3 regions of the Psychrobacillus sp. AK 1817 genome follow, and region 2 is predicted to be linked to each of the others. Evidence: a T-box and tRNA genes for the amino acid it is inferred to sense, from the RefSeq annotation. Region 2 holds a T-box; the other regions hold tRNA genes.
What was found. A T-box is a leader RNA that pairs with one kind of tRNA and senses whether it is charged. The one in region 2 lies ahead of ileS (isoleucine--tRNA ligase), so its partner is inferred to be a tRNA-Ile.
Positions count from the first base shown of each region.

Region 1 (3,282 bases), 1.9 Mb from region 2:
GAGTAACACGTGGGCAACCTGCCCTGTAGATTGGGATAACTCCGGGAAACCGGGGCTAATACCGAATAATCCATTTCCTCACATGAGGAGATGTTAAAAGACGGTCTCGGCTGTCACTACAGGATGGGCCCGCGGCGCATTAGCTAGTTGGTGAGGTAACGGCTCACCAAGGCGACGATGCGTAGCCGACCTGAGAGGGTGATCGGCCACACTGGGACTGAGACACGGCCCAGACTCCTACGGGAGGCAGCAGTAGGGAATCTTCCACAATGGACGAAAGTCTGATGGAGCAACGCCGCGTGAGTGAAGAAGGTTTTCGGATCGTAAAACTCTGTTGTGAGGGAAGAACAAGTACGAGAGTAACTGCTCGTACCTTGACGGTACCTCATTAGAAAGCCACGGCTAACTACGTGCCAGCAGCCGCGGTAATACGTAGGTGGCAAGCGTTGTCCGGAATTATTGGGCGTAAAGCGCGCGCAGGCGGTCCTTTAAGTCTGATGTGAAAGCCCACGGCTCAACCGTGGAGGGTCATTGGAAACTGGGGGACTTGAGTACAGAAGAGGAAAGCGGAATTCCAAGTGTAGCGGTGAAATGCGTAGAGATTTGGAGGAACACCAGTGGCGAAGGCGGCTTTCTGGTCTGTAACTGACGCTGAGGCGCGAAAGCGTGGGGAGCAAACAGGATTAGATACCCTGGTAGTCCACGCCGTAAACGATGAGTGCTAAGTGTTAGGGGGTTTCCGCCCCTTAGTGCTGCAGCTAACGCATTAAGCACTCCGCCTGGGGAGTACGGTCGCAAGACTGAAACTCAAAGGAATTGACGGGGGCCCGCACAAGCGGTGGAGCATGTGGTTTAATTCGAAGCAACGCGAAGAACCTTACCAGGTCTTGACATCCCGCTGACCGGCCTAGAGATAGGCTTTTCCCTTCGGGGACAGCGGTGACAGGTGGTGCATGGTTGTCGTCAGCTCGTGTCGTGAGATGTTGGGTTAAGTCCCGCAACGAGCGCAACCCTTGATCTTAGTTGCCAGCATTCAGTTGGGCACTCTAAGGTGACTGCCGGTGATAAACCGGAGGAAGGTGGGGATGACGTCAAATCATCATGCCCCTTATGACCTGGGCTACACACGTGCTACAATGGACGGTACAGAGGGTCGCAACCCCGCGAGGGTGAGCTAATCCCATAAAACCGTTCTCAGTTCGGATTGTAGGCTGCAACTCGCCTACATGAAGCCGGAATCGCTAGTAATCGTGGATCAGCATGCCACGGTGAATACGTTCCCGGGCCTTGTACACACCGCCCGTCACACCACGAGAGTTTGTAACACCCGAAGTCGGTGGGGTAACCCTTTTGGGAGCCAGCCGCCGAAGGTGGGACAGATGATTGGGGTGAAGTCGTAACAAGGTAGCCGTATCGGAAGGTGCGGCTGGATCACCTCCTTTCTAAGGATATATTCGGAATACAGATCTTTATCTGTATCTTAACGTTTTGCAGTTCAGTTTTGAATGTTCATGTATATTAACATATAATAGATATGGAAATTCAAAGAGGGCCTATAGCTCAGCTGGTTAGAGCGCACGCCTGATAAGCGTGAGGTCGATGGTTCGAGTCCATTTAGGCCCACCATACCTTTTTTTATTTCGGGGCCTTAGCTCAGCTGGGAGAGCGCCTGCCTTGCACGCAGGAGGTCAGCGGTTCGATCCCGCTAGGCTCCACCAACGAAATAATTTTGTTCTTTGAAAACTGGATAAAACGACATCAAAAAAAGAAACAAACGCAAGATATTCAAATTGTGATCACTTACGTGATCGCAAGTGTAGTACTTTTAACTTTTAGGTTAAGTTAATAAGGGCGCACGGTGGATGCCTTGGCACTAGGAGTCGACGAAGGACGGCACTAACACCGATATGCTTCGGGGAGCTGTAAGTGAGCTTCGATCCGGAGATTTCCGAATGGGGAAACCCACTGCCCGTAATGGGGCAGTACATTTGCGTGAATACATAGCGCATCTGAGACACACCCAGGGAACTGAAACATCTAAGTACCTGGAGGAAGAGAAAGAAAATTCGATTCCCTGAGTAGCGGCGAGCGAAACGGGAAGAGCCCAAACCAAGAGGCTTGCCTCTTGGGGTTGTAGGACACTCTATACGGAGTTACAAAAGAATGAGTTAGATGAAGCGACCTGGAAAGGTCCGCAGGATAGGGTAAAAGCCCCGTAGTCCAAAATTCATTCCCTCCAGAGTGTATCCTGAGTACGGCGGAACACGTGAAATTCCGTCGGAATCCGGGAGGACCATCTCCCAAGGCTAAATACTACCTAGTGACCGATAGTGAACCAGTACCGTGAGGGAAAGGTGAAAAGCACCCCGGAAGGGGAGTGAAATAGACCCTGAAACCGTGTGCCTACAAATAGTCAAAGCCCGTTAACGGGTGATGGCGTGCCTTTTGTAGAATGAACCGGCGAGTTACGATTACATGCGAGGTTAAGTTGAGAAGACGGAGCCGCAGCGAAAGCGAGTCTGAATAGGGCGAATGAGTATGTGGTCGTAGACCCGAAACCAGGTGATCTACCCATGTCCAGGATGAAGGTAAGGTAACACTTACTGGAGGTCCGAACCCACGCACGTTGAAAAGTGCGGGGATGAGGTGTGGGTAGCGGAGAAATTCCAATCGAACCTGGAGATAGCTGGTTCTCTCCGAAATAGCTTTAGGGCTAGCCTCAAACGTTAGAATCTTGGAGGTAGAGCACTGTTTGGACTAGGGGCCCATCCCGGGTTACCGAATTCAGACAAACTCCGAATGCCAATGATTTATGTTTGGGAGTCAGACTGCGAGTGATAAGATCCGTAGTCAAGAGGGAAACAGCCCAGACCACCAGCTAAGGTCCCAAAGTATTTGTTAAGTGGAAAAGGATGTGGCGTTGCTTAGACAACCAGGATGTTGGCTTAGAAGCAGCCATCATTTAAAGAGTGCGTAATAGCTCACTGGTCGAGTGACGCTGCGCCGAAAATGTATCGGGGCTAAACAAATCACCGAAGCTGTGGATTGATACCTTTGGTATCAGTGGTAGGAGAGCGTTCTAAGGGCGTTGAAGTCAGACCGGAAGGACTGGTGGAGCGCTTAGAAGTGAGAATGCCGGTATGAGTAGCGAAAGATGGGTGAGAATCCCATCCACCGTATGACTAAGGTTTCCTGAGGAAGGCTCGTCCGCTCAGGGTTAGTCGGGACCTAAGTCGAGGCCGATAGGCGTAGACGATGGACAACAGGTTGATATTCCTGTAC
Region 1 is NZ_CP031739.1:2,378,341-2,381,622, reverse strand. It holds rRNA gene D0S48_RS11775 (16S ribosomal RNA) at 1-1,442, shown strand, start outside; tRNA gene D0S48_RS11770 (tRNA-Ile) at 1,550-1,626, shown strand; tRNA gene D0S48_RS11765 (tRNA-Ala) at 1,643-1,718, shown strand; rRNA gene D0S48_RS11760 (23S ribosomal RNA) at 1,836-3,282, shown strand, end outside.
Region 1: it encodes a tRNA-Ile, which carries the amino acid that the T-box ahead of ileS (isoleucine--tRNA ligase) is inferred to sense. The anticodon was not compared.

Region 2 (3,282 bases):
CGCTCCATATTTTTGGATTAGGTCAACAGGATCCAACGCATTCCCTTTGCTTTTAGACATTTTTTGACCGTTCTCATCTAAAATATGTCCAGTGGAAAGCACACGCTTATATGGTGCTTTACCTGTAAATAGGGTAGAAACGGCCAATAAACTATAAAACCAGCCTCTTGTTTGGTCAATTCCTTCGACTATAACATCCGCTGGAAACTGCTTGGAAAATAACTCTTTGTTCTCAAATGGATAATGATATTGGGCAAAGGGCATAGAACCACTGTCAAACCATACATCTATTACTTCTGGAGTTCTTTGCATCGGTCCACCACAGGAAGGACAAGATAGCTGAACCTTATCCACATATGGCTTGTGTAGCTCAATATCCCCTAGTTCATTTAAAGAATATTTATTTAATTCATCGATAGATTTCGGCACTATCTCTACCTTACAATTATTACATTCCCACACATTAAGTGGTGTCCCCCAATAACGTTTACGACTGATATTCCAATCCATCATTTGTTCCAAAAAGTTACCGAACCTACCATGCTTAAGGTACTCAGGATGCCATGATACAGATTCGTTGTTATCAATAAATATTTCTTTTAGAGCTGTCGTTTGTATAAACCAACTTTCCATTGCGTAGTAAAGGAGTGGGGTGTCACAGCGCCAACAATGGGGATAGCTATGTTCATATTTTTCCTTATGGAATAGTAGTCCTTTATTGGAAAGAAATCGGACTATATCTATATCGCATTCTTTTACAAATCGACCTTCAAATCCTTTTATTGCTGAAGTATATCTCCCTCTCTCATCCACCACACTGATAAAGGACAAGTCATTTTCCTTTACCACTTTATAATCGTCTTCTCCATAAGCTGGCGCGATATGCACAATTCCAGTACCGCTATCGCATGTGACATAGCTGGCGGTAACTACTTTATGACCAAACTCAACACTCATAAAGTCAAAAAGTGGGGTATAGGTAATACCTTCTAATTCCTCCCCTCTAAAGGTGGAGAGAATTTCATAATCGTCTTGCATTACTTTTTCTAACAAAACTTTAGCAAGTATATAAACCTCTTCTCCCTTCTTCACACGAACATATTCCAGCGTAGGGTTAACTGCTAAAGCAACATTTGCTGGTAGCGTCCAGGGTGTGGTCGTCCAACCTAGGAAGTATTCATTCTCTGCATCTGTTAACTTAAATTTCGCTGTAGCCGATAGATCCTTCACCATTTTATAGCCCTGCGATACTTCGTGCGAACTTAAGGAAGTTTGACAACTAGGGCAGTATGGTGATACTCTATGACCTTTTTGTAGCAAGCCCTTGTCGTGAATGGTACCAAGGATATTCCATACACTTTCAATATAGCTGTTGCTCATCGTCATATAGGGATTACCCATATCCACCCAGTATCCTAACTTCTCTGTGAAATCACGCCATTCCTTCTCATAAACAAATACGCTTTCCTTACATTTTTCGATAAATGCTTCCACACCAAAATCTTCTATGTCATTCTTTCCAGAGATGCCAAGCTGTTTTTCTACACCTAATTCTACTGGCAACCCGTGTGTATCCCATCCCGCTTTTCGAATAACTTGATATCCTTTCATTGTTTTGTATCTAGCGATCAGATCCTTAATCGTTCTTCCGAGGGCATGCCCTACATGAGGCATGCCATTTGCTGTGGGCGGCCCCTCATAAAATACAAAGGATGGCCTTCCATCTCGTTGGTTTATAGATTCTTGAAAAACATTTTTCTCTAACCAAACTTTTCGTACTTTTTCTTCCCGTTTTGAAACTATTTCCTTCTTGTTCTTGTTAACCAATTGGCATCACTCCTTATTAAGTTTAATAAAACATACAAAAAACCCGTCCCAGTAAAGGGACGGGTTTAACCGTGATACCACCCTAATTCTATGGAAAATTTCATTCCAATAGCACTTAGCCACGTACAAGCATACGCGTTCCTTTTAACGGTAGACACCCGATCGAGCTTACTATGTTCAGCACGACTTCTCAGAGAGGATTTTCAAAAATGACCTGAACACCGACTTTCAGCAAAGCATCGGCTCTCTTTGGAGCAGGTTCATATTCTACTTTTTCTCATCAACGAATTTGTATGGTTTTATTGTGGATAAATTTAACATGTAAATAAAACTAATGTCAATAGGAAGTATAGATATTTTAGAAAAATTTAAAAATCATATGGAGGATAACAATTCACTTTTCAACACGAGTATACATGATATGCTCCATTAAACGCGTAATTATCAGTCCTTAAAGACCGTACTTAGAACTAAACCTGCAAAAATAATAGACACTCACCTAGTTTAAAAGTGAGTGTCTATAGTTAAATATTTATCAAAAGTCCATGACAAGACTTTTATTAGATGTTCGAATCGCCTGTTGAAGTTGGTCTTGGTGCCTCTTCCTCTGCAGCAAATGTAGAAGTCCCAAAGCTAAACAATACTGTTAATGTTATCAAGCTAAGAATAAATATTTTTTTCATATTATAAATCCTCCCATTTTGAAATAGATTTTTGTCTGAATAATATCTCATTTGCCTTTTGATAAAAAATATTGGCTGCTTTAAAACGACTGTTCCTATAATAATAATCTGCTAATAATATAGAGTACTTTTGAACGTGTCGATCGTCATGGACCTTCTCAAAATAATTAATCCCTTTTTTAATGATAGCTTCGAAATCTTCAGAGCAACTATGAAACGCTTTATATATGTGAAAATGGTGTATGTAAGATAGAGTGGCCATTGTTTGATTGTCCTTTATTTCATCCAATTTACTTAACCCAGCTTCACACCAGCTTAGCACACGCAAATGATCCTTTTGCTTGGAATACTCCTTAATAATTGAAAGAGTAGTTATCATATACCCTTCCACTTGGTGTGGGCCCTCTTTATTTTCCAAGCTATGTTTATAATACTCGATTGCCTTTTCATGGTTTTCTTGAATGGCCTGAAGTGAACCAAGGTTTTGATAAAGCATACCTTTATACTGTGTCAGCCTATAATCCTTAGCCAGCTTTTTCGCAAGATTGTAGTTCTTTTCGGCCTCTACATAGTTTTTCATGTTTTTGTAGGCCATTCCTGTAACTATGTAACTGTCAATTGCTCTTTCAAAGAGTAAATTATCCTTATAATACTTCAATGATTTACTAGAATGATTGATAGCATTGAAATATTCGTTGCATTTAAAGTAGGTCAAGCTTATAGCATTGTGAAAGTCTGCTAGTTCCCACTCCTCAAAAGAATTATTATTCAA
Region 2 is NZ_CP031739.1:523,104-526,385, forward strand. It holds gene ileS (isoleucine--tRNA ligase) at 1-1,803, opposite strand, end outside; T-box leader at 1,880-2,120, opposite strand; gene D0S48_RS21075 (hypothetical protein) at 2,388-2,510, opposite strand; gene D0S48_RS02685 (tetratricopeptide repeat protein) at 2,512-3,282, opposite strand, start outside.

Region 3 (3,282 bases), 1.2 Mb from region 2:
CGGTCTGACTTCAACGCCCTTAGAACGCTCTCCTACCACTGATACCAAAGGTATCAATCCACAGCTTCGGTGATTTGTTTAGCCCCGATACATTTTCGGCGCAGCGTCACTCGACCAGTGAGCTATTACGCACTCTTTAAATGATGGCTGCTTCTAAGCCAACATCCTGGTTGTCTAAGCAACGCCACATCCTTTTCCACTTAACAAATACTTTGGGACCTTAGCTGGTGGTCTGGGCTGTTTCCCTCTTGACTACGGATCTTATCACTCGCAGTCTGACTCCCAAACATAAATCATTGGCATTCGGAGTTTGTCTGAATTCGGTAACCCGGGATGGGCCCCTAGTCCAAACAGTGCTCTACCTCCAAGATTCTAACGTTTGAGGCTAGCCCTAAAGCTATTTCGGAGAGAACCAGCTATCTCCAGGTTCGATTGGAATTTCTCCGCTACCCACACCTCATCCCCGCACTTTTCAACGTGCGTGGGTTCGGACCTCCAGTAAGTGTTACCTTACCTTCATCCTGGACATGGGTAGATCACCTGGTTTCGGGTCTACGACCACATACTCATTCGCCCTATTCAGACTCGCTTTCGCTGCGGCTCCGTCTTCTCAACTTAACCTCGCATGTAATCGTAACTCGCCGGTTCATTCTACAAAAGGCACGCCATCACCCGTTAACGGGCTTTGACTATTTGTAGGCACACGGTTTCAGGGTCTATTTCACTCCCCTTCCGGGGTGCTTTTCACCTTTCCCTCACGGTACTGGTTCACTATCGGTCACTAGGTAGTATTTAGCCTTGGGAGATGGTCCTCCCGGATTCCGACGGAATTTCACGTGTTCCGCCGTACTCAGGATACACTCTGGAGGGAATGAATTTTGGACTACGGGGCTTTTACCCTATCCTGCGGACCTTTCCAGGTCGCTTCATCTAACTCATTCTTTTGTAACTCCGTACAGAGTGTCCTACAACCCCAAGAGGCAAGCCTCTTGGTTTGGGCTCTTCCCGTTTCGCTCGCCGCTACTCAGGGAATCGAATTTTCTTTCTCTTCCTCCAGGTACTTAGATGTTTCAGTTCCCTGGGTGTGTCTCAGATGCGCTATGTATTCACGCAAATGTACTGCCCCATTACGGGCAGTGGGTTTCCCCATTCGGAAATCTCCGGATCGAAGCTCACTTACAGCTCCCCGAAGCATATCGGTGTTAGTGCCGTCCTTCGTCGACTCCTAGTGCCAAGGCATCCACCGTGCGCCCTTATTAACTTAACCTAAAAGTTAAAAGTACTACACTTGCAATCACGTAAGTGATCACAATTTGAATATCTTGCGTTTGTTTCTTTTTTTGATGTCGTTTTATCCAGTTTTCAAAGAACAATTATATTTTTAATGGTGGAGCCTAGCGGGATCGAACCGCTGACCTCCTGCGTGCAAGGCAGGCGCTCTCCCAGCTGAGCTAAGGCCCCGAAATTAAAAAGGTATGGTGGGCCTAAATGGACTCGAACCATCGACCTCACGCTTATCAGGCGTGCGCTCTAACCAGCTGAGCTATAGGCCCTCTTTGAATTTCCATATCTATTAAAAATGTTAATATAAATATGAACATTCAAAACTGAACTGCAAAACGTTAAGATACAGATAAAAATCTGTATTCCGAATATATCCTTAGAAAGGAGGTGATCCAGCCGCACCTTCCGATACGGCTACCTTGTTACGACTTCACCCCAATCATCTGTCCCACCTTCGGCGGCTGGCTCCCAAAAGGGTTACCCCACCGACTTCGGGTGTTACAAACTCTCGTGGTGTGACGGGCGGTGTGTACAAGGCCCGGGAACGTATTCACCGTGGCATGCTGATCCACGATTACTAGCGATTCCGGCTTCATGTAGGCGAGTTGCAGCCTACAATCCGAACTGAGAACGGTTTTATGGGATTAGCTCACCCTCGCGGGGTTGCGACCCTCTGTACCGTCCATTGTAGCACGTGTGTAGCCCAGGTCATAAGGGGCATGATGATTTGACGTCATCCCCACCTTCCTCCGGTTTATCACCGGCAGTCACCTTAGAGTGCCCAACTGAATGCTGGCAACTAAGATCAAGGGTTGCGCTCGTTGCGGGACTTAACCCAACATCTCACGACACGAGCTGACGACAACCATGCACCACCTGTCACCGCTGTCCCCGAAGGGAAAAGCCTATCTCTAGGCCGATCAGCGGGATGTCAAGACCTGGTAAGGTTCTTCGCGTTGCTTCGAATTAAACCACATGCTCCACCGCTTGTGCGGGCCCCCGTCAATTCCTTTGAGTTTCAGTCTTGCGACCGTACTCCCCAGGCGGAGTGCTTAATGCGTTAGCTGCAGCACTAAGGGGCGGAAACCCCCTAACACTTAGCACTCATCGTTTACGGCGTGGACTACCAGGGTATCTAATCCTGTTTGCTCCCCACGCTTTCGCGCCTCAGCGTCAGTTACAGACCAGAAAGCCGCCTTCGCCACTGGTGTTCCTCCAAATCTCTACGCATTTCACCGCTACACTTGGAATTCCGCTTTCCTCTTCTGCACTCAAGTCCCCCAGTTTCCAATGACCCTCCACGGTTGAGCCGTGGGCTTTCACATCAGACTTAAAGGACCGCCTGCGCGCGCTTTACGCCCAATAATTCCGGACAACGCTTGCCACCTACGTATTACCGCGGCTGCTGGCACGTAGTTAGCCGTGGCTTTCTAATGAGGTACCGTCAAGGTACGAGCAGTTACTCTCGTACTTGTTCTTCCCTCACAACAGAGTTTTACGATCCGAAAACCTTCTTCACTCACGCGGCGTTGCTCCATCAGACTTTCGTCCATTGTGGAAGATTCCCTACTGCTGCCTCCCGTAGGAGTCTGGGCCGTGTCTCAGTCCCAGTGTGGCCGATCACCCTCTCAGGTCGGCTACGCATCGTCGCCTTGGTGAGCCGTTACCTCACCAACTAGCTAATGCGCCGCGGGCCCATCCTGTAGTGACAGCGAGATGCCGTCTTTTAACATTCCCCCATGTGAGGAAATGGATTATTCGGTATTAGCCCCGGTTTCCCGGAGTTATCCCAATCTACAGGGCAGGTTGCCCACGTGTTACTCACCCGTCCGCCGCTAAATCAGAAGAAGCAAGCTTCTTCATCATTCGCTCGACTTGCATGTATTAGGCACGCCGCCAGCGTTCGTCCTGAGCCAGGATCAAACTCTCCATAATAGCTGGCTGGCGATACACAGCGCATTGCGTTGTCAGCTTCGCTTACTCGGTCAGTCACGTACG
Region 3 is NZ_CP031739.1:3,434,909-3,438,190, reverse strand. It holds rRNA gene D0S48_RS17130 (23S ribosomal RNA) at 1-1,267, opposite strand, end outside; tRNA gene D0S48_RS17125 (tRNA-Ala) at 1,386-1,461, opposite strand; tRNA gene D0S48_RS17120 (tRNA-Ile) at 1,477-1,553, opposite strand; rRNA gene D0S48_RS17115 (16S ribosomal RNA) at 1,665-3,219, opposite strand.
Region 3: it encodes a tRNA-Ile, which carries the amino acid that the T-box ahead of ileS (isoleucine--tRNA ligase) is inferred to sense. The anticodon was not compared.